Regions from separate parts of the Haloarcula sp. 1CSR25-25 genome, predicted to be linked through region 2. Evidence: riboswitches for the same ligand, from Rfam matches in the RefSeq annotation. Region 2 holds a riboswitch; the other holds the start of a gene.

Region 1 (9,157 bases), on a different contig from region 2:
CGACAGCGGATCGAGGAGTTCATCGAGAACTATGAGCGGAAAGCAGAGGCCGGGTCGAATATGGACATCGCGATCCGTGGTCAACAAGAACGGCTCAACAAACTTGAGCAGCGTATCGAAGACCGTCGCCAAGAATTGCAGCGGAAGGCTCGGGTCATCTCACTTGCGCCAGAGGTGGAGAACGTTTGCTTTGCTCTCCCGGTCTAATCAAATACCAATTCAAATGTTTTGATCGCGTGGGTATGATGTGTGTTTGAAAAGCCAACTATCGTGACGTAGGAGTGATTATTTCTCCAGCATTTTTGACCTGATTACAAACGACGACCCCGTCGACACCACCATCGCTGTCGGGCTTAAGGCGAGCGACAATTTTGGAGGATGGAATTGATGCGTGCCTTCTGTTACGATTCATCTGTTCTGAATCGAAACAGCGTCAGATCTTTCTCGGTTGTTTTGCCCTGGGTATGCTTTCGAAATATCCCGGATGTCGCGCTCGCAGTCCGGTAAAACGTATGCCCCGAGGTGAGTATCAGTTCTGTCTGTTCGGACGGTCGACGTCTTCGGCGGTCTTGATTTCGTCTGTTTTCTCGACTTCGGCGAACAGCTCTCGGTATGCGCCGGGCTCGAAGAGGTTGTTCCGGTCGAACAGCTCGCGGGCGGCGTCGGTGAGCTGAAAGAACCGGTACGGCTGACCCCGTTCGAGCCCTTCACGATCTCGTTCGATGGCCTCGATCAGTCCCACTTCCTCCAGCCGGATGAGGTGGTCGGTGAGCGTCGACGCTGCGATACTCGGGTTGTAGTATTCGAGTTCCTTCTTCGAGGGCGCGCCTTTCGGATGACCGACGATCGTCCCGATGATATTCGCGCGCGTCGTGTCGTCGATAGAGGGCATACTGACCGGATGGATCAATCCCGAATACATGATCAGTGGTATCCGATATACGGATCTGTTGTGCGAGCGAATGGGTGTGGATGATATGGATTTCTGGTATGCCTCGGGTCTCGTAGTCTCACTCAGCGTCTGCCGGCGTGTCGAAGTCGTGGAAGTGCTCGCCTTTCTCCTTGGTGAGGATATTCAGGGCGGCCGCAGCTCCGTCTCCAGCTGAAATCACCGCCTGCCATTCTTCAGCCCTTACCATCGCTCCCGTTGCATAGGCGTCCGTAACACTGGTTTCCATCGTTACCTCGACGTCGACCACGTCTTCATCAGTAAACGCACAGCCGAGCTCCTCTGCGAGATCACGCTTCGCGCCCGTCGCGAGGACGACATAGTCGGCTTGATATTCGTCGTCATCCGTCGTGATCGTGAATCCATCGCCGCTTTCGTCCTGCTCGACAGCCGTGACCTGTTCTCCCTGGTGTCGGTCCACATCGAATGCATCGACTTGGTCGCGTGAGCAGTCCATGAATTCGTCACCGTCGATCGATTCGATGCCGAGATAATTGAACAAGTGGGCCTTGTGCATCCACGTCTGGTCCGTATCGAACGCCACGGTGTCGAGCCCGTTCTTCGCCGTGAATAGCGCCGCGCTGAGTCCGGCCGGGCCGCCGCCGATCACTGCAACCTGTGACATACGTCCGAGCTACTCTCCCCTTGCACATAATGGTGGGCCTCATTGAAGATGCAGTTTCTCCTCGTTCATCCGACCGGCGATGTAGCTAGTAATGTCGCCGCTTTATTTGTCTGGTGAACTCGAAACTTCTAAGAAACGGTGAAACGGATATGGAGTAGATACGGGCGATGGGGTCCGCCTGACGCAACCGCCGGAAACGCCGCCGGAACCGCGCGCGGTTCCGGCGAGCCCACGAGACCAGCGGTCTCGTGAACGCCGGCTGATGACTCCTTTTCCATCAGCATCCATGACCGACGACGACCCCTTTCCGGCGACAGCGGACGCATCCACACGAAGAACTCGGATTCTGAGCACGATCGAGTTGCTCGTGCTCATCGGCATCGGCGGATTCGCTGGCTCGAACCTTCGATACGTCTCAGAAATGGTGTTCTCCGGACTTCAGGCAACGCTGGTAGTGAATGTTCTCGGGAGTTTCGTGTTGGGATTCATCCTGTACGAGGCAATCTATGCCGGCGTCCTCGCCGAGCAGACCCAGGTCGTCGTCGGAACGGGCTTTCTCTCGTCGTTTACGACCTACAGTACCTTTGCCGTTCAAACAGTCCAGACGGGGTCACTGAACTGGATGCTGCTGAACGTGTTCGCGACCTATGGACTCGGATTTCTCGGCGTCCTCCTGGGCCGGGAACTTGCCCGAGCCGTCGATGGGGGTGACACGTAATGGTGCAACTCGACCCGGCGCACCTCGTCGGTACCGGCGGTGCAATCGGTGCGCTCTGTCGCCATCTCGTGAGCGAGTACGTCGACGCCGACGCGTTTCCGCTTGGGACGTTCACCGTGAACGTCGTCGGGAGTTTCGTCCTCGGCATCGTCACGTTTCTCGACGTCACCAATACTGTGGTCCTGTTCGTCGGAGTGGGTGCGTGTGGCTCGTTCACGACGTTTTCCTCGTTCTCGTTCGAGACGGTCCGGCTCTGGGAGACGGGCGAACGGTCGTGGGCGATCACGAACGCGGTCGGGAATCTTCTCGGTGCATTGGTCGCGCTTGGCCTAGCGTGGCTGCTTGTCCACGTGATTGCCGCCTACCCGAGATGGTAATGAAATATGATGGATTCTGAAATTCTGCCTCGATTGTGGTCAAAAGATACCGAGGATGAACCCGATGCCCATCACGATGAGGATCGCTGCCGTGAATGCGGGCAGGTGTTCAGCGTACTCTTCGAGCCTATCTTCGTAGCGCTCGTAGCCAGCCACGAGGAGGAGCGTCACCCCGACGAGCGAAACGATGACGGCGACCGAGTAGAGAAGCATGAGCTCTAGACAATAGGATGACCCCGTACAGATGGCGATGATGTCGAACTCCTCGTTGTGAGTAAAGCCGAGGGCGAACGCGAGGGCCACCATTCCGTAGAGACCCTGATCCGCCGCTTCATCTGCGTTCTCGTGTGCGTGAGAGTGGTTGGAACCGCCGACGAACGGGAGTGCGCGTCGAATGCGGGTGAACCAGCCTGCGTGTTCCTCGTGGTCGTGCGCGTGATCATAATTGTGCGAATGATCGTGTTCGTGGTCGTGATGATTCTCATCGTGGTTCGGGGCAGTGTGTTCGTGGCCATTAAAGTACTGCCAGATTCCGAGGAGGATAAGGAGTCCACCCGCGACGTAGTTCATCCAGCCGATCTGGGTGAGATCGAAGTACGAGATCGCCCAGAAGTAGACGATTACCATTGCGATGCTACTGATGAGATGTCCGATTCCGAGAATGAGGCTCGATGCGGCGGCATAGAACCATTTGTTCTGTTTGTCGAGCGCGTAACTCGCTGCTATCGCCCATCCGTGGCCTGGGGCGAGCCCGTGAGTGAGACCGAGGGCACTGGCCCCGAGTGCAAGCCCGAGAATTCCGTTTGCCATCTACTCGATAGGGGTACTGGATGACTCATAGGGGTTGTTATGACCCGATTCGGGAGTTCGTAATAATGACACTCTTGAGGAGCGCCGTCTATGGCTTAGATATGAGAACGAGTTTGAACATTCCGCAAGAGGTTCTCGAATCGTTCGATACGACGTGGCAAGACGAAGGATTAGAATCACGCTCCCGTGCCGTCCGCGAGGCGATTCACGAATACATCGAGCGCCACACAGAGCTCGAAGGATTAGAAGGCCCCGCAGTCGCAGCACTGGCATTCGATTACGAGCACACACTCGTCATCGGCGAACTCCATACCGTCCAGCATGAATTCGAGGACGTCATCGGCACCACACAACATATGCACCACGGGGAGTGGTGTCTTGAGACGGTTTTCTGTCAGGGACCCGCAGCTCGAATCCGGGAGTTAGTGTACCGACTCCGAGATTTCGACGCCGTCGGCCGCGTGAACGTCATGTTCCTCCAACCGGAACTCTCCACGGAATAGAGCGACTGAGTCGTCTGCTCCAATCAGCACTCCTATGGATACGTGTCTCTCATATGCGTACGTTGCGATGGACTGTCTCCGACGACCGCGTAAGGCGAAGACAATGTTGTCTTCTGCTGTATGGGCAACCGGGATGTCTATCTCGTCCTTGGTGATGAGGAGACGGAGAGTCAATAGATGCGTATGACACACGAGGCGATGCATCACCGGCGCTACAGAGATTCGGCGCGATGGAGACTCTACTGGATCGGGGACCGGGTTATAAAGAACAAGGAGAATACCCGCGCCTTTAGGCGCGGGATAAATCCGACATTCTGACCGACAATCCACCGACGACATTCCAGCCGGATATTCCACACCCGGTCGGTGGTTTTAATAAGAAATCTCTCATAACGTGTTATGAGGACAGTTCGATGTTGGAAACAACCCGCACCTACGTCGCCCGTATCACGAACCACCAGCAGGTTCGTGACGATCTCGACCAATGCGGGTTCTCAGCATCCAAACTGTGGAACGTCGGACGCTACTACATCCAACAACGGTGGGACGACGACGGTGAGATACCCGACGAAGCCGAACTGAAGTCGGAGTTGAAAGACCACGAACGCTACAGTGACCTGCATTCTCAGTCAAGTCAGCGAGTTCTCGAAGAACTTGCTGAGGCGTTCACCGGCTGGTACAACTCCGACAACGGCAACAACCCACCGGGATACCGGAAACGTGGCGACGACCACCCACGCTCTACCGTGACGTGGAAGAAACGGGCCATCAAGCACGACGACAAACACGGCCAACTTCGCCTCTCGGAAGGCTTCAATCTGAAAGAGAGTCGGTCTGACTTCATCCTCGTGGAGTACGAAACTCGCCCCGACGTGGAAGTTGAGAACATCCAGCAAGTGCGTGGCGTCTGGAACGGCGACGAGTGGGAACTCCACCTCGTCTGTAAGAAAGAGATTCCCGTCGAAGACGCACCCGGTGACAAGACAGCGGGTATCGACCTCGGAATCAGCAACTATCTCGCCATCGACTACGAAGACGGCGCGAGTGAGTTGTATCCGGGGAACGTGCTGAAAGAGGACAAGCACTACTTCACTCTCGAGGAGTACCAGACCGAAGGCGAGAACGGGCCGTCGAAGCGTGCGTTGAAGGCTCGGCAGAAACTCTCCCGACGCAAAGACCACTTCCTCCATACCCTCTCGAAGCACATCGTTGAGCGGTGTGTCGAAGAAGGTGTGGCGAAAATCGCGGTTGGCGATCTCAGTGACATCCGCGAGGATGAGAACGGTGACTCGCGGAATTGGGGTGCGTCGGGGAACAAGAAGTTGCACGGCTGGGAGTTCGACCGCTTCACGAATCTACTTGAATACAAGGCCGATGAACACGGAATCCTTGTTGACCGTGTAGATGAGGAGAACACGAGTAAGACGTGTTCGTGTTGCGGGCAGATTCGGGATAGCAACCGTGTGGAGCGTGGTCTGTACGTCTGTTCGTCGTGTGAGACGACGATGAACGCAGACGTGAATGGTGCGGTGAATATCCGACGAAAGATAACTCAGAGTCCCCCAACCGGGGATATGAGTAACGGCTGGTTGGCACAGCCCGGAGTCTTCCTGTTCGACCGCGAGAGCGGGTCGTTCAACACGAGAGAACAGGGAGTCTGCAAACCCTAATATCCCAACGCTCGGGATTCCTCCGGCTTTAGCCGGAGGAGGATGTCAAGTGTTTTAGTTCAGGGAGAGAGCCTGCAGTTTGCCGTATCGAGGGTCGTTCATGCGGGAGAGGTGGTTGATTCATCCGCGTCTTTCCACTCTCCGAGCCCTGCCGGATCCAGGTGGACGTGGACATCAGCGACTGGCTCGATTTCACGGACGCGCCGGCGGAGTTCTGATTCAACGTCATGTGCTTCGACCACCGATAGTTCTTGATCGACTTCGGCGTGAAACTCGACTTCGATCATGTGCCCAGAGTAGTACGCGACAAAATCGTGAATACCACGAACAGCAGAGTGTTCCCGGATGCGCTCCTTGATCTCTTCCTGTTCTGATTCCGGAGGAGCGCTATCGGCGAGATACTGAATATTCTCTCGCGAGATATCTACGCCTTGGTGGATAACGAGTAGACTCACGATGCCGCCTGCAATCGGGTCAAAAACTGGGTAACCAACTGCCATACCGAGGACACCCACCAGAGCCGCACCAGTCGTATAGAGATCGTTAAGACTGTCCGCAGCAAGCGCGCGGAGGCTCGGGAGCTGGAGTTCCTGATTCTTGTATTGGGTATACCAGTAACAGACGTACATATCACCGAGTGCAAACAGGAGCCCGATAATAAGCCAAATACTGTACTCAGCGGTCACTCCAGTTAGAATTGAGTGACCCGCATCGTACAGCAGTTTGAGTCCGAGGAGAACGAGCATGCCACCGACGAAGAGCGCGGAGAGGGGTTCGAATCGGTTGTGTCCGTGGGGGTGTGACTGGTCTGCATCCTCATAGACGGACCGGCCCCAGATCAAGACGACACCGCTTGCAAGGAGGTCTGCAACGGAGTGCGCTGCGTCGGCAGTAAGGGCGAGACTTCCTGTGAGGATCCCGAGTGCCCCCTCGACACCAATTTTGAGAGCATTTAACAGAACATTTGCCCAAGAGACTTTGAGAAAGGCTACACGTGAATCCGCCATAATATAGCGATACTGCTACATCCACATAAGAGGCCTCATTAGGCGCGAATAATCGAGTTTTTGATTCAATCTAAACTTTTCACGGTGCGTTGAGAGTCAACGGGTAACCAAGAGACTCATTATATAACTGTACCTACCTATGCAATAGATAGTTGACCCAACGTTATCCTAACCCGAGCCCACTAGGACCTCGAGCGACTGCACCGCTCTCTCCGAACAGCATTAATATCGATGCATCTGTACCCCCAGTAATGGCCGTTCGACTGATGTCGGTATCCACGTTCCGCGGTCGAGGCTGTACCTCTTCTCACCGGTGGTGATCAGCTATGTCTCCATCTTATTCATCACCTGCCACGTGCGCGCTCTGTGGTGGCGCTGTCCCCAATGACCGAGTCGCGGATGAAGACGGCGGCGTCTACTGTTCTACCGGGTGTCGGGACGTCCAGCGCGTCCTCGGTGACGAGGAGCATTCCAGTCGCCCGGAGACGACACACGAACCCACGGGCGCGCCCGGCGCTGACGATGACGCTGGTGAATCCGAAACAGACACCCACGGAGAGCGGGCCGAGTCACGGGTATTTCTCCAAGTAGAGGGGATGCACTGTGCGACGTGTGAAACCTATCTGGAGTCGATTGCCGAAGACTGTACGGGAGTCACTGACGCTACAGCGAGCTACGTAACCGAGACGATTCGCCTCGAGTACGATCCCACGAGCATCTCGGCGGACGCTCTCTGTGACGCGCTTAGTCCGCTGGGCTATACGGCAACGCGTCGTGACGGTGGCAGTGATGGTCCGATGACTGTCGTCGGCCAGTCGCGGCGGCAAGACGAGACGGGTGGCCGAGACATCGACGAGGTGCTCGGGTTTCGCTACGCTGCGGGCGTTATTTTCGGGACGTTCATGCTCCTGCCGTACGCGGTGCTCCTCTATCCAGCGCAGCTCTCGTCGTTCTTCGGCGATGGGACGCTGGACATGTACGCGAGTGCGTCTGGGCTCGGCGGTGGAGATGGCCTGTTGATCCTGCCGCTCTTTCTCGTCCTGACGGGTGTGGTCCTGGTGTTCACCGGCCTTCCGCTCTTACAGGGTGCGTATGTCAGTCTGAAGATGCAACAGCCGAACACGGACCTGCTCGTCGCACTCCTCGTCGTGAGTGCCTACGTATACAGCACGATCGCGTTTCTCCTCGGTCGGATCGACGTCTTCTACGACCTGACGATCGTGGTTGCCGCGAGTGTGGTCGCTGCGATCTTCTACGAATCACTGAGCAAACAGCGGGCGATGGACCGCCTGACGGACCTCACCATCTCGCGGGTTACTGACGCCCGACGATATGACGCCGATGGGACCACGACGACGGTCGACGTGAATGACCTCGAACCAGGAGAGAGCGTGCTCGTCCGTGAGGGCGAACGTATCCCGGTCGATGGAGTCCTTGCCGAGGGCGAGTGTACGGTCGACGAGGCGGTCGTGACGGGCGAATCGCTCCCGGTGCTGAAGCGAGCGGGCGACGACCTCGTCGGCGGCGCGGTCGTCACGAACGGCGCCGCTGTCCTCACGGTGAGTGACAGTGCATCCAGCAGTATCGACCGCCTCATCACGTCGGTCTGGAATCTCCAGAGTGGGGATCACGGCGTCCAGCGACAGGCCGACCGGTTGGCGTCGTTCGTCATTCCAGTCGTCGTGGGTGGGGCTGTTCTCGCCGGCGGCTGGTCACTCGTAGTGGGGGCTGGCGTCCCGCTCGCCGTCCTGACGGCGTTGTCAGTGCTCTTGGTCGGGTGTCCATGGGCACTCGGACTCGCAACGCCGCTTTCCGTCGCAACGAGTATCGAGGAAGCAGTGACCCGCGGCATCGTCGTGTTCGACGAAACCGTCTTCGAGCGCCTTCGGAACGTCGACGTCGTCGTCTTCGACAAGACAGGCACCATCACGACCGGTCGGATGGAGGTTCTTGAGGCGGATGCACCGGCAGATCTGTTGGCCGCCGTCGCAGACCTGGAGCAGCGAGCATCGCATCCGGCGGCGGACGCGGTCGTGACCGCATTCGCTCAAGAGGGGCAAGCTGGCGAGGGTCCCAGAGCCGATGGTGGGGTCGCGAATGAAGACGACCGCGAGCGAGCACGTAACATCTCCGAGTTCACGAGCCACGCGACCGGCGTCGAAGGGGTTGTTGACGACACGCGAGTTCTCGCGGGCAATCTCGATCTCTTTGCGGATCTAGAGTGGTCGGTGAGCGATGCCCTCGAAACTCGGGCGACAGCGGCCCGTGACGTCGGGCAGCTTCCGATTATCGTCGGTCGTGATGGTCGTGCGGAGGGTGTCATCGTCGTGGGCGACGAGCCACGAGCGGGCTGGGACGGCACACTCACGCAGTTGAGTGCCCGTGATATGGAGACCGTCGTCCTGACTGGCGATGACGAGGCCGCCACTGACTTCCTCGCTACTCATCCCGTAGTCGACCACGTGTTTGCAGGGGTTCCGCCGGCGGGCAAGACTGCG
Region 2 (9,157 bases):
GCCTGTGGGCTCCTCCTCGACTACTACAACGACGCCCAGGTCGCGAAAGAACACTACATCGGGTTCCAGAATTGCGTGATCAGCCAGCTCGAGTGTGACGGCCCGGCGGCGTGCTGGCACCTCACCGGCGAAGAAATCGACGCGGCGATGGCGACGATCGCCGACGACGTCGTCGCCCTTCCCGACGGCGGGGGGCCGTCACCGACACTCCCCGAGAACTGGCGAACGGTCACTCGCCCTGACCGGCGAGTCTTCCAGCGGGCTGATCGCGACCACTACATCGTGCTCAGCGAGGGGACCGACGGCTGGCTGGCCGTCCTCTGTAGTCAGGGCGATCGCGCCTACCCAGCACCCCTAGCGAGCCGGACGGTTTCGGACGATGCCGATGTCGAGCAGGCCATCCGGGCCCTGGCCGACGAGAGCAACAACCTCATCGAGCCACCGGAGGGGGAGTGCTGATGGAGACAATTCGGCTGTCACGAGCCACCCACCAGCTGCTCGAACGCGGGGTCGAGGCGCTCGAGAAAATCGGTCGCGAACTGGAGCGGTACAACGACCGGCAAGAGCAGACTGACGGCACCGACTCGTGACTCAGACACGTTCTCCCGGCCAGCGGCGGGGTACCGGGTTCCAGTACACGCGCACTCCCGAGGGGTGCTCGTGTCCCATTCATCGCGATGGACATGGGCGGTCACTGTTCGCCGTACGTCACTGCTGCTGAGGAAGCACGCTCCCACTTATGTTCGAATCCAGGGGGTGCAGAGCCCATCCACTCTAACAAGGCATCCGCGTCCGATTCGTTGAACCGGAGAAGATTCTGTCCAACAACGGGATTGAATCCGTGTTCGCGGAATAGGTCGGCCATAGACTCCAGATCGTAGGTCACGCTGTGAAGCCGTACGGTGGCGCTGCCGCTGGTGGAATAATTATGCCCGAGTCCTCCATCTGAAACGTACCACATACGAGCCATCTCTGGTGTAAGCGATAGATCGGAGGGCAACGTTTTCTCCCCGTTCGGATAGAATCGGCGACGGAGCCGGTCACAAAACGGATGAGTGTGAGAGGTGAGCCGATAGACTGCTTGGTAGTTGTCGGGGTCATCAGTAGCCTTCTCCAGCCCACTGGTCGCCGCAGATTCGTCGGGCGATAAGCTTTGAACAACACCCGTCGAAAACCACCCCAACTGCTCATCGACCCACTTCAAGAACTCCTGATTCACCAAGCAAAGTACGAACTGATGCATCTTCCCGTCTGGTTGTGCGCTGACACAGCCATCACCGAGTAACAGTCCGATCAGACGCCTCTGAGTCTGGCGTTCTAAATCTGGACGGTGGCCCGTGGCTCTGAAATGGACTCCCAATCCAGCATGGCCATCAAAGGTTCGTCCGCAAGTCGGACAATCTACGGCTTCGCTCTCGGTTGGATGGTCAGAAAGATGGGCAGTAAGCTCTGATCGGCGGGCGAACGAGTTGGTACACCAAGCCATCGGGCAGTCGTAAACTGCGTTATCGGTTAACGACTCTCCGTGAGCGTGATAATGATGACGTCGCATACCAGGGCGACTATCAAATATTTCCCCACAGGTAGGGCATCTTGTCATCTCCTCCTGTCTGGGATGATTCGTGGTATGCCGCTGGAGTTGATCTCTGTCTTCGAACGTGCGTTCACACCACTGAATCGGACACTCGTACCCAGCAATACTCTCGCCATGTGATGTCGCGTGGTGAGTCGCTACTGCCCGAGGGCTAGCATAGGTGTTCCCACAAGTCGGGCAAGTCGCACCGTCACTACCGAGACCGTGATGCTGTTCAACATGTTCGTCGCGGTCTCCGCTTCGCTTGAATTCCCGCTGACAGCCCTCGATGGTACACTCAAATCCTGCAAGACTCCCCTCGTGGGCCTGTGCGTAATGGACAGACAGCCCTATACGGGAATCAAAAGACTGCTCACAATCTGGGCATCCGTGCTCGCTCACAGGTCACTGCAGAGCTATCTCCGGCATGGTATTTGAATAGTCGGACGGGATTGGTAGAGGCCTCACAGGAATAGATTCGGCTTCAATAACCAGTCTTCAGGCAGTTTTGAACCCGGCACTCTTTCCGCAGTTCCGTCCTTCGTTAGCCAACAGTCGGCCATTTCCTAGTACAGTGTTGGTTAACGTGGTGTTGTTGTTTCGCCCGGCAGAGGGGCGCAGGGCGCGAGACGATGCAGGTGGCCGTCGATGAGCGTTCCTGCGTCGAGGTGACTGAGATGAAAGACCCAGAGTCGAGAACCATCTTCGCTGGCGTCGATGGATGTACCGACACCGAACTACCCGAGTGGTATCGTCAGCGTCACGGCGGCAAAGACACCGTGAGCTTCGCTGAGGCGATCCGCGACCTCCCGCAGGCCGTCGAGTCGACCGTGGCCTACAAGAATCCGCACACCGACGAGTGGGTCGAGACGGAGCGGTTCAACGCGCTCGTCGAGCCGAGTCGCGCTCGAGAGCAGGCCCGTGAGGAGGACGCCGAAACGGATTCCTTGTTCCATATTCCGACCGACTCGTACTCGATCATCAACCCGGTCGACGTCTACGGCCCCCTGGAAGAGGTCCTCCGCGAGGAGACCATCGACGGGACGCCGCTGGGCGAGGTGATGTTCGGCGAGATTCGGCGCTACCGGGGCGGCGGCGAGGTCCACATGGACATTATGTTCGACGGCCTCGAAGTGCGCCTGCCCGGCCGGTCGGACCCGATCACGATGGGCGTCACGTCGGGCTACGACTTCTTCGGCGAGCACGCCGTCTACGTGGAAGGGTTCGCTCAGGATGGCTACTGCTCGAACACGATGCGCTCGCTCACCGACAAGGAGATCATCAAACACATCGGCGGCGTCCGGAACTTCCGGACCTGGTGGGAAGATATCCTCGCACAGGTCGAACTCGTCGCCGACGACCTCTTCGAGTTCATCCGGGACGCCCAGAATATCGACCTCAACTTCTCGGAGCTCCCGTTCACCGTCACGGAGTTCTACAGCCTGCTGGGCTTCCCGGACTACCTGGCCGAGCGCGCCGCGAGTGATGCGGAGGTCAACGCGGCCTCACCCGTCGAGATCGATATGTGGACGCTACATTCCGGGGCGACGTACGCGCTCACGCACTTCTTCCAGGGCAAGGAGGGCGCATCGCTGGACGGCTACGTTCGCACGGCCAACGACATCCTGTTCAACCCAGAAGGTACCATCGAGCGTGTCGAGCGTGCCTACGAGGAGGAGCTGGAGGCGGACGGCGACGACGGGTCGCAGGCGTCGCTCGCCGGCGAGCGGGCGCTCGCAAGCATTGAACGCGTCAGCGACGACCTGCAAGAGAAGGTCGACCAGTTCGAGGAGCGTGAGGATGCGCTCCGTGAGCGGTTCCAAGACGCGATGGGCTGACGTCGCGACGAGGCTGTAGTCGGCGGTCTGTTTCTCTCGCCCTCGAGGGGTGGAGGCCAACAGAGATGGCTCAGTCTACGGATACCGACGAAGGCGATGACGGGTTCCCGCCTGAGAAACGCCTCGAAGCGCCGAATCATCGCCTGATCGAGGCCGGGATTGCGACGATTCCTGATATGGAGACGCTCCGGGACTGCGTCGCGTACGAGAACGCTCACCAGAATCGAACGCCGATCCTGAAGCGACTCGAGCGCAAGGCAGCTGAACTCCGCGAGGCAGAGGACGAAGAGTAACCCCGTTAACCCACAGCACCTCGCCGGTTCCCGGAGTTGTTGGTTAATCAAAGGTTTGTCAGCCACCCCCGGAAGGGTGCGGGGTGTGGAGCCCGCGGAGTCGCATTCATGTCCATTCTCAAGAGCCACAGCAGTCCCACGGCCAGCCAAATCGCCGCTGCCCGTCAGGTAGAGTTCGTGGCCTTCCTTCATCGACTCCCGTTCGCGCTCGACGCTTTCAGACTCGGGTATCTCCCTGGTTTCCGAGAGGACTGTGGGTATCAAGCAGACCAGTATCAGGACCTCACCCTCTCGGTCGGAATGTTGGACAACGACTTCCGGAACCCCGATCTGGAACGGTTCGTCGATCGGTTCTTCGAGTACGAGCCTCAGGTCGGAGTCATCGGCGACGTCTACGACCCCGCCCACGTCGACGACCACATTGCTGCCGCTCGCGAGATTCAGGGCAGCTTTCCCGATGCCGAGCTCATCATCGTCCCGAAATCCCAGGCAGTGATCGACGCGATTCCAGATGATATCGTTCTCGGGTATTCACGCGGGTACGCCGACCGCCTCGCCCACGAGTTCTCCGACCCGGCTGATTGGAGAGGGCGACACGTCCATATTCTCGGAGGGAGTCCGCCGAAGCAACTTGACGCCATTCGACAGCTGACCCGGCCGACACTCACGGACGATCCACCGGCCGACATCGTCGGCGTCGACTGGAACGGACTGCATCGAGGCGCGCAGTTCGGTGAGTTCTGGACGGCCGACGGCTGGGACGACAGCGGTCGCGACGCCGACCACGTCACCGTCCGAAAGACCGTGCGCCACAGCCTCGCCCGCATCCGCGAGTTCTGGGAGGCCCACGGTGTCTGGCCCGAATCGACACCCCAAGACGACGGGTTGGGCGTCGAGTACGAAGGGCCGCGGCCTGCCGACCTCGAGCAAGCGGCCTGTACCGAGTGCGGAACGAACGTCTGGCGAACCCGGCGCGGTCCCTATGTCGCCGAATACGATACTGGCGCAATCTGTGGCTACTGCAGCTACGAGTGCTACTTCAGCCACCGTCACCGGAACAACCTCGAGGAAATCGCCGGCGAGCAGAGTGTCTACTTGCCGCCGGCGTGAGAGACACGATCCACTACTCAGCGGGAAGCCAGGGGTCGGAGCGCAGAACCCATTTAGCGGGTGAGCGACTACACAGGGTAATGGACGAGTCGCCTTCCACACAGACCGAATCTCGCATCTACACGGCGCCGCGAACGGACATCTCGCAAAACCAGGGCAAGTTCCGGATCCACTTCAACTTCCCCGGCCGCGCCGTCCCCGATCACGACGACCACGGGTACGGGCCCCTGGCAACCGTCGTCGAGTCGTTCATGGACCCCGGAACCCTGATCCGGATGCACCAGCACAAAAACGAGGAGATCATCTCGTGGGTGCCCGAGGGCGTGATGCGCCACGACGACCGCCAGGGCAACCAGTTGGTCACTGATTCCGACCATCTGATGGTGATGAACGCCGGCAGCGGCTTCTGGCACGCCGAGGAGACGCTGGCCGACGACCCGCCCCTGCGGATGCTCCAGATCTTCGTGCGCCCGCACAGCCTCGACCTCGAACCGGGCATCCAGCACGAGCCGATTCCCGACCCGATCGCCGGCGAGTGGCGTCACCTGTTCGGTCCTGAGGGCACCGACGCCCCGCTGTCCGTTCGGAATGACGTCGACTTCTACGACTGCCGCCTCGTCGACGGGGCCACGACCACGCTTCCGTCGCAACCGGGCCGCCACACCTACTTGTACGTCTTCGACGGGGCCGTCGAGGTCGGCGATGAGCCGGTCGGGTACACCGAGAGCGCACTCGTGACCGGCGACAACGACGTGGCCGTCACTGCAACCGAGGACGCCACTATCGTCGCGTTCAGCATCAATCCGGACGCACCGATTACACGCCAAGGCACCATCGGCCGCTGAGACACCCGAAGAGATCGCCGGCAAGCAGAGCGTCTACCTCCCGCCGGCGTGACGTAGATGGGGGTCGATTCTCATCCCAATCATCCCGATCCGAATGGTGAGCTGGGATTTCTCAGTTCTTAGGCTATGAGAACCCACGCCACCCCGAAGGCAAGCAGAGACGCGGTCAGATTGGCGAGCGCATTCAAGAATGCTGCTCTCTGTTCGGCCTGCTCCCAGAGGCTAACGGTCTGAAAGCTAAACGATGAGAATGTCGTGAAAGCCCCACAGAATCCGACACTCACCAAGAGGAGGATGTCGGAATCACTCACCCCGAAAATGACTGAACCGAGGATGAAGCTCCCGAGTGCGTTTACGACGAGGGTTGCCCATGGGAACGACGTATTGTCGATCAGCTGCCCAACCACATAGCGTAGGACTGCACCAACTGCCCCGCCAATACTGATGAGCAGAACCTCCATTAGTCATCCCCCGGCGACGGCGGCTGAATTGCAGTTGTAGACGTTCTGGTTACGATTTTTCGACTGACGAGGACTCCACCAAACCCGGATGCGTAACTGGCGATAATATAGGGGACGGCAAGTTCCGGTGCAGTCAACGCAATATCGGCCACGAACGTGCTGTAGGTCGTAAATGAGGCGAAGAAGCCCGTTCCGAAGACATAACGCAGCCGTTTCGTGAGGAACTCATCTGCTCGAGCATCAAAGAGGAGTAACCCGAGTCCGAAGCTCCCGATGGTATTGACAAGGAGTGTGACTAGGAGTGCGTCACCCGCTGCTGCCCCGACAGCGTATCGAAGGTTCGCACCAACGATGCCACCAAGTGCAATCAATACGATCGCTTCCCCGTGCCGAATGAGTTGTCTCCGTAGCATCTGATGAGCCGAAAGTAGGAGTCATCAGCCGTATCGGCGGTTGGGGAAGGCGGACTCCATCGCCCGTGTTTCACTTCTGTCTCCGGTGATTGGACAAATAAACGCACCGTTCTCCAGAATATTGAATGACTGCTGAAAACAGGACTTCGGCGTAAATCACCATTGAGAGTTGTCAGGAGAGGCCGTCTGTTTCGACTGTTTTTCGTGCCCCCAGAGAGGGCGAGGGCTCCTTCGAAAGCTCTCAGAGGTGACTTCCAGTGAGTCAACAACAGAGTCCCGACAACGTATCGGTCAACGATATTCCCGTCGATATCGACAACACGCAATCAGCGGAGGTCGATCCCGCCGACGTCCCCGACAAAATCGAATCCATTACCCGTGGGCTCGCCGGTGAGCAGCCGCCGACGAATCCCATAGTGGTTCTCAAAGCAGCCCGGTGGTGGTATCTACACGGCAAGGGCGGGACAGATCCCGCCTTCCAGTGGGCCATCGAGTGGGCGCGTCATCTTGCGACCGACACGCCCAGTGACGTCGAGCGGTTCGACGAGTTCCTCGAGTACCTCGTCTCGGTTGGCTTTGCGGACGAACGCCACGAGCTCCGCTGATCGAAGCCCATAGTCTGGATCGCGGGAGAGCGTAGCTCAGTCACTCTGCCCAACATCAAAGAACTGGTTTGGCGAATCCGGCACTAACCAGGTGGGGACAACTCGCGTGAGGACGACCATCCCCGTCAGTTCGACGAGCGTCTGGGTGACGACGACCGCTGGTGCGAGCGCATAGCCTGACGGCAGCGCGAGCGCCAGCGGAAGAATGACCAGCGAGTTCCGCGTGACGGAGGTGAAGACGAGCGCTCGACTCTCGCCAGCCTCCATTCCCAGCACGCCCGCCACGAATCGACCAAGTAGCGGCATAATGACCAAGAACGCCACGTAGACAGGAACGACCGACGCGATCTGTCCGATCGAATCCTGCACGCGCGGCAGCTGGGAGGCGATGACGACGAACAGCGTCGCCCCCATCATCGGGACCGGCAACCACCCCATCGTGTCCTGCCACTGTGCACCGCGGCTGGAGCGCTCCGCCCAGTATTCGGTCACCCACGCGAGCGTCAGTGGCAGCGCGATGATGACGACGAACGCCTCGATGAACGGCCCGGCCTCGATGAACTCGGCCACCTGCTGTCCCATGAACAGCCAGAGGTACAGCGGGAGCAACAGTAGCTGAATGAGCATCAGTGCCGGCGTCGCGGCCGTGATCTGTTCGGCGTCACCGCCGGCGAGTTCAGTGAACGTGATGACGTAGTCGATACACGGCGTCAGCAATACCATGAACGCGCCAACGAGGATGACTGGCTCTTGCGGGAGGAACCGCGTGAGGCCGAATACGACGACCGGCACGACCAAGAAGTTCATCCCAAGTGCAGCCGCCATGAATCGGCCGTTTCGGAACGCCCGCCGAATCCGGACAAATGGAATTTCGAGGAACGTGACGTACAACAGTACGGCTAAGACAGGATTGATGAGCGGTTCCAGCACAGAACTCGCACTCGGGAGCCCAAGCCCGACCCCAATCGCGAGGAGAACGGCGACGGCGTAGATCGCGACCTGATTGTGCTGAATCCACTGTTTCGAGAGTATGGTCATAGATGAGCGGAGAGGGGGGCCAGTACCGACATCAATCAATCCGACCCTCGTTTTGTAGAGATGGTAGGAGCAGTCGTAAGTTCCCATCGGTGACCGAGCTGTCGTAAGAGTTCTTCGAGTGTTCTCCCGCAGAGTCGGCATAACCAGTCAGCTGCCCTGTGGAGATGTGTTTTTGAACGCCCCTGAGGGGTGCGGCGCGGTCTGAACAGATGCAGTCGCCGTGAACGTGATTCGGACAACACAATGGCTACGACCAGTGATTCGTCGGTCTCCTTCGACCAGACCGACACACGATCCGACGAGATGAACAGTACGATCGAACAGTGGATCGACGACCTCGTCGCCGGCGTCGACGACGCGCAGGCCAGCGCGGAGTTCCAGGAGTGGCTTGACGTCCAGAGTCGATTCCACGACTACTCGTATCGGAACACGCTCCTGATCAAGCGGCAGTGTCCCGAGGCGAGCCGGGTGGCGGGCTACCGGACGTGGCAGGAGGAGTTCGACCGCCACGTCAAGGAGGGTGAGTCAGCCATCTGGATCTGGGCGCCAATCATCACGAAGCAGTGCCCGGAGTGCGAGAACTCGCCGAGCTACCACGAGGACAGCGACTGTGACTACGATGAGACGCCGCCTGAGGAGTGGTCCGAGGGCCTGGTCGGATTCAAGCCTGCGCCGGTGTTCGATGTCTCCCAGACCGAAGGCGAGCCGCTTCCCGACCTAGACACTGAAGCGACCGGGGACGCCAGCGATCTCGTCGAACAGTTGACTGACGCCGCTGACGACCTCGGCGTGACGGTGCGGATCGTTCCAGCCGAGGAGTGGACCCACGGCGAGGCGAAGGGTATCTGTGAGCAGCTGAGCCTCGTCGACGTTCAGCCGCTCGTCGAGGTGCGTGATCGGGAGAACGAGGCCGACCTCGCGCGGACGCTGATTCACGAGTACGCCCACGCTCTGCTCCACTTCGACGTCGACGACGACACC

The links. Region 2 has a riboswitch for fluoride ahead of KZ498_RS21630 (fluoride efflux transporter FluC). Riboswitches for the same ligand answer to the same signal wherever they lie in the genome.
Region 1: linked by a shared signal. The riboswitch ahead of KZ498_RS18960 (CrcB family protein) and the one ahead of KZ498_RS21630 (fluoride efflux transporter FluC) in region 2 are both predicted to bind fluoride.

What each region holds. Positions count from the first base shown of each region.
Region 1 is NZ_JAHYBW010000007.1:223,534-232,690, reverse strand. Features, by position in the region: partial or broken gene KZ498_RS18975 (helicase-related protein) at 1-207, shown strand, start outside; gene KZ498_RS18970 (ArsR family transcriptional regulator) at 530-892, opposite strand; gene KZ498_RS18965 (FAD-dependent oxidoreductase) at 1,011-1,574, opposite strand; fluoride riboswitch at 1,729-1,853, shown strand; gene KZ498_RS18960 (CrcB family protein) at 1,861-2,292, shown strand; gene crcB (fluoride efflux transporter CrcB) at 2,292-2,669, shown strand; gene KZ498_RS18950 (hypothetical protein) at 2,709-3,479, opposite strand; gene KZ498_RS18945 (CopG family ribbon-helix-helix protein) at 3,581-3,982, shown strand; gene KZ498_RS18940 (transposase) at 4,396-5,652, shown strand; gene KZ498_RS18935 (cation diffusion facilitator family transporter) at 5,751-6,659, opposite strand; gene KZ498_RS18930 (cation-translocating P-type ATPase) at 6,986-9,157, shown strand, end outside.
Region 2 is NZ_JAHYBW010000010.1:125,548-134,704, forward strand. Features, by position in the region: gene KZ498_RS21590 (DUF6166 domain-containing protein) at 1-459, shown strand, start outside; gene KZ498_RS21595 (hypothetical protein) at 459-590, shown strand; gene KZ498_RS21600 (C2H2-type zinc finger protein) at 692-1,600, opposite strand; gene KZ498_RS21605 (hypothetical protein) at 2,251-3,411, shown strand; gene KZ498_RS21610 (hypothetical protein) at 3,477-3,704, shown strand; gene KZ498_RS21615 (DUF6610 family protein) at 3,813-4,814, shown strand; gene KZ498_RS21620 (pirin family protein) at 4,895-5,659, shown strand; gene crcB (fluoride efflux transporter CrcB) at 5,779-6,120, opposite strand; gene KZ498_RS21630 (fluoride efflux transporter FluC) at 6,120-6,491, opposite strand; fluoride riboswitch at 6,542-6,606, opposite strand; gene KZ498_RS21635 (hypothetical protein) at 6,791-7,138, shown strand; gene KZ498_RS21640 (arsenic resistance protein) at 7,175-8,176, opposite strand; gene KZ498_RS21645 (ArdC-like ssDNA-binding domain-containing protein) at 8,420-9,157, shown strand, end outside.